DNA from 2 places in the Rosenbergiella sp. YN46 genome. Region 1 is predicted to be linked to the other one. Evidence: predicted binding sites of a transcription regulator. Region 1 holds the regulator's gene; the other holds the start of a gene.

Region 1 (2,194 bases):
CGTCATGACGCCCCTTTTGCAGAATAGAAACCACATCGATAGCGCTACAGCTTCCCACCGCCATCAGTACCATTTCCATCGGGCTGGGGGCCTTATCGCCGGAATTTCCGTCCATCAGCACCTGGTGCCCGGAGGCGGATTCGCCCAGAAAAGTCAGGCCCTCTACCCATTTAACTCGTGACTGCATGTTGTTGCTCCCATCAAGCCATTTTTCCTCACAGAGTAAGCCGCCGCAAAGAAAGTCGCAACAGAAGGCGATCCGGGTCAAGCTGAAACGAGACAATAGGAGACACCCGGAAAAAGCTATGCTAAAACACTGAGGATACCCTCCCGCCGCGATAGCCCGCGTCCGGGATGAAAATTCACGTGAAATTTATATAGATTACAGGCTTTTCTCATGCCAGACCCCCAGAGCGGGGACAAACGATCAATACGCCCGGAGGCCCTTACCCTTTCGGGCGTCAGCTTATAACCAGAGGATAACCGCGCATGGTGCTTGGCAAACCGCAAACAGACCCGACTCTCGAATGGTTTTTGTCTCATTGCCACATTCATAAGTATCCATCGAAGAGCACACTTATTCATCAGGGTGAAAAAGCCGAAACCCTCTACTATATCGTTAAGGGCTCTGTTGCAGTGCTTATTAAAGACGAGGAAGGTAAAGAGATGATCCTCTCCTACCTGAACCAGGGGGATTTCATCGGTGAACTGGGGCTGTTCGAAGAAGGCCAGGAGCGTAGCGCCTGGGTACGGGCAAAAACCGCCTGCGAAGTCGCTGAAATCTCCTACAAAAAATTCCGCCAGTTGATTCAGGTTAACCCGGACATTCTGATGCGCCTTTCCGCACAGATGGCCCGTCGCCTGCAGGTCACATCCGAAAAAGTCGGTAACCTCGCCTTCCTGGATGTGACTGGCCGGATAGCACAGACCCTGCTGAACCTGGCGAAACAGCCGGACGCAATGACCCACCCGGACGGAATGCAGATCAAAATCACCCGCCAGGAAATCGGGCAGATTGTGGGCTGCTCCCGCGAAACCGTCGGTCGTATTCTGAAAATGCTGGAAGATCAGAATCTGATCTCCGCGCACGGGAAAACCATCGTCGTCTTTGGTACCCGCTAATCCGGTCTGTATGTAACGGCGTGTTGTGGCAACATGCCGTCAGGTTGATAACAAAGCGGGAAAAAACGTAGTTTTTCCCGCTTTGTGGTCATTTCAGGAGGCTATGACGCTGTCAACTGTCTCCATGTTATCTCTACCACTGACGCGTTCATCCTGTTCCAATGCGCCGACTGATCTATCACCCCGAAGTTAACTACGCGCTGCGCCAGACCCTGGTGCTCTCGCTGCCGGTGATTATCGGGCTGATCTTCGGTAGCCTGCAACAGGGGCTGCTCTTCTCACTGGTGCCCGCCTGCTGCAATATCGCGGGTCTCGATACCCCCCACAAACGCTTTTTTAAACGCCTGATCGTCGGCGGATCGCTGTTCGCCTTCAGCAGCCTGATGGTGCAGCTACTGCTGATGGAAAAAGTGCCGCTGCCCGCCATCTTCCTGGGAATGGCGCTGCTGTTGGGCGTTACAGCAGAGATCAGCGCTCTGCACGGCCGCCTGCTACCTGCATCGCTTATCGCCGCGATCTTTACCCTGGGGCTGGCTGGCAATATGCCCGTCTGGCAGCCGATGCTGCTGTATGCGCTCGGCACCCTGTGGTACGGCGCCTTTAACTGGTTCTGGTTCTGGATGTGGCGCGAACAGCCGCTACGCGAAACCCTGAGCCTGCTGTATCGCGAACTGGCGGACTACTGCGAAGCCAAATACAGCCTGCTGACCCAGCATACTGACCCGGAAACGGTATTACCGCCATTGCTTACCCGCCAGCAGAAAGTGGTGGATCTTATCAGCCTCTGTTACCAACAGTTGCATATGCTGTCCGCCACCAGCCGTCAGAACGACTATAAGCGCCTGCTACGCGTCTTCCAGGTGGCGCTGGATCTACAGGAGCATATTTCGGTCAGCCTGCATCAACCCGAAGAGGTGCAGAAACTGGTGGAACAGAGCCATGCAGAGCAGGTGATTCGCTGGGCGGCACGCACCGTGGCCGCCCGCCTGCGCGTGGTCAGCGACGATATACTTTATCACCGCTTCCCAGAACGCTTTAGCATGGAAAAACCTCTTGCCGCGCTGGAAAAAAT
Region 2 (2,194 bases), on a different contig from region 1:
CTGTAATGTTCTGTAGTCCGGGCGTTTCATTGTTGTGTCATACTCCTGTTTTTATCGTGCCCTGCACTATGACACAATTTCGGCCTCGATCCAGTATTGGATCGCCGCCGACCTGGCCACTTTTGTGCCGCCATGCACTATAATGCCGGCATCTTTCACGAACAGGCATAACCATCATGACGCAGGATGAACTGAAAAAAGCGGTCGGCTGGGCCGCTCTCCAGTACGTACAGCCGGGAACCATTGTTGGCGTGGGCACCGGCTCTACCGCCGCCCATTTTATCGATGCGCTGGGTACCATGAAGCACCAGATCGAAGGCGCGGTATCAAGTTCGGACGCTTCGACGGAAAAGCTTAAAGGGCTGGGCATTCCGGTTTTTGATCTTAATAGCGTGGATTCGCTGGGGATCTACGTGGATGGCGCGGACGAAATTAATGAGCAGATGCAGATGATCAAAGGTGGCGGTGCGGCGCTGACCCGAGAGAAAATAATTGCTTCCGTGGCGCAGAAATTCATCTGTATTGCAGATAGCTCCAAACAGGTGCCTGTTTTAGGGAACTTCCCGCTACCGGTAGAGGTTATCCCGATGGCGCGCAGCTGCGTGGCGCGTCAGTTGGTGAAGCTGGGAGGGCGCCCGGAGTACCGTCAGGGCGTGGTGACCGACAACGGCAACGTAATTCTTGATGTATATGGCCTGGAGATTCTGGATCCGATTGCGTTAGAAGACGCCATTAACGCCATCCCGGGGGTAGTAACGGTAGGGCTGTTTGCTCGTCGCGGTGCCGATGTGGCATTGATCGGTAGCGCAGACGGTGTAAAAACGATTGTAAAATAAACGCCGGTTTTATCTGAACCGGGGCGGGTGATGCCCCGGTTTTATCGAAATTTTTTATATCCGTCTTTTTAGTGACATATGTCACATATTTTCCCCATCTCCCGCATTTGTTCTGTAACATTTCTATCACACGACGTTTTGTTCTGCTTTTGCATCATCATGACTTTTCTTCAAAAAAGACCACGCAAACGTTCATATTGCCGGGAACGCTATTTTTGATATGTTGACAGAAGGCGGACTTATGTTCGGTCGGTCGTTCAGACACAGCATCTACAACAAGACAGGGTCGGGAAATGGCAAAAGTATCACTGGAGAAAGAAAAGATTAAATTCCTGCTGGTGGAAGGCGTGCATCAGAAAGCGCTGGATAACCTGCGGGCCGCGGGTTACACCAACATTGAATATCACAAAGGCGCGCTGGACAGCGATGCGCTGAAAGCGTCGATCCGCGATGCTCACTTTATTGGAATCCGATCCCGTACTCATCTGACCGAAGAGATCTTTGCCGCAGCTGAGAAGCTGGTGGCGGTAGGCTGTTTCTGCATTGGCACCAACCAGGTGGATCTGGAAGCGGCGGCCCGCCGTGGCGTGCCGGTGTTTAACGCGCCGTTCTCTAATACGCGTTCGGTGGCGGAACTGGTGATTGGTGAGCTGCTGCTGCTTCTGCGCGGCGTGCCGGCGGCGAACGCCAAAGCGCATCGTGGTATCTGGAATAAGCAGGCTGCGGGCTGTTATGAGGCGCGCGGTAAGAAGTTGGGAATTATCGGCTATGGCCATATCGGTACCCAACTGGGCATTCTGGCGGAATCGCTGGGTATGAATGTCTATTTCTATGATATTGAAAATAAACTTCCGCTGGGTAACGCCACTCAGGTACAGCATCTTTCCGATCTGCTGAATATGAGCGATGTGGTGAGTCTGCACGTACCGGAAAACGCCAGCACTAAAGATATGATTGGCGAACATGAACTGGCGCTAATGAAGCCCGGATCGCTGCTGATTAACGCCTCGCGCGGTACTGTAGTGGATATTCCCGCGTTATGTGATGCGCTTTCCCGTAAGCACCTGGCGGGCGCCGCCATCGACGTGTTTCCGACCGAGCCCGCGACCAACAGCGATCCCTTTTCGTCACCGTTGTGCGAGTTCGACAATGTGCTGCTGACGCCGCATATCGGCGGTTCCACTCAGGAAGCACAGGAGAATATTGGCCTGGAAGTGGCCGGTAAGTTGGCTAAATACTCTGACAATGGCTCTACGCTTTCGGCGGTGAACTTCCCGGAAGTTTCCCTGCCGCATCATGGTGCGACCGTGAGCCGTCTGCTGCATATTCATGAAAACCGCCCCGGGGTGCTGACGGCC

Evidence for each region. Region 1 encodes CRP, which controls carbon source genes, mostly activating them, when cyclic AMP is high. Its sites were predicted from a motif close to ATGTGANNNNNNTCACAT; they were not measured.
Region 2: serA (phosphoglycerate dehydrogenase) is a predicted target of CRP. The motif match lies at 906-923, and genes of this name have one in related genera.

Annotation. Positions count from the first base shown of each region.
Region 1 covers NZ_JAZHEE010000025.1:53,833-56,026, reverse strand. The annotation lists gene V3W49_RS16320 (OsmC family protein) at 1-187, opposite strand, end outside; gene crp (cAMP-activated global transcriptional regulator CRP) at 490-1,122, shown strand; gene V3W49_RS16310 (YccS/YhfK family putative transporter) at 1,284-2,194, shown strand, end outside.
Region 2 covers NZ_JAZHEE010000038.1:36,208-38,401, reverse strand. The annotation lists gene argP (DNA-binding transcriptional regulator ArgP) at 1-30, opposite strand, end outside; gene rpiA (ribose-5-phosphate isomerase RpiA) at 177-836, shown strand; gene serA (phosphoglycerate dehydrogenase) at 1,130-2,194, shown strand, end outside.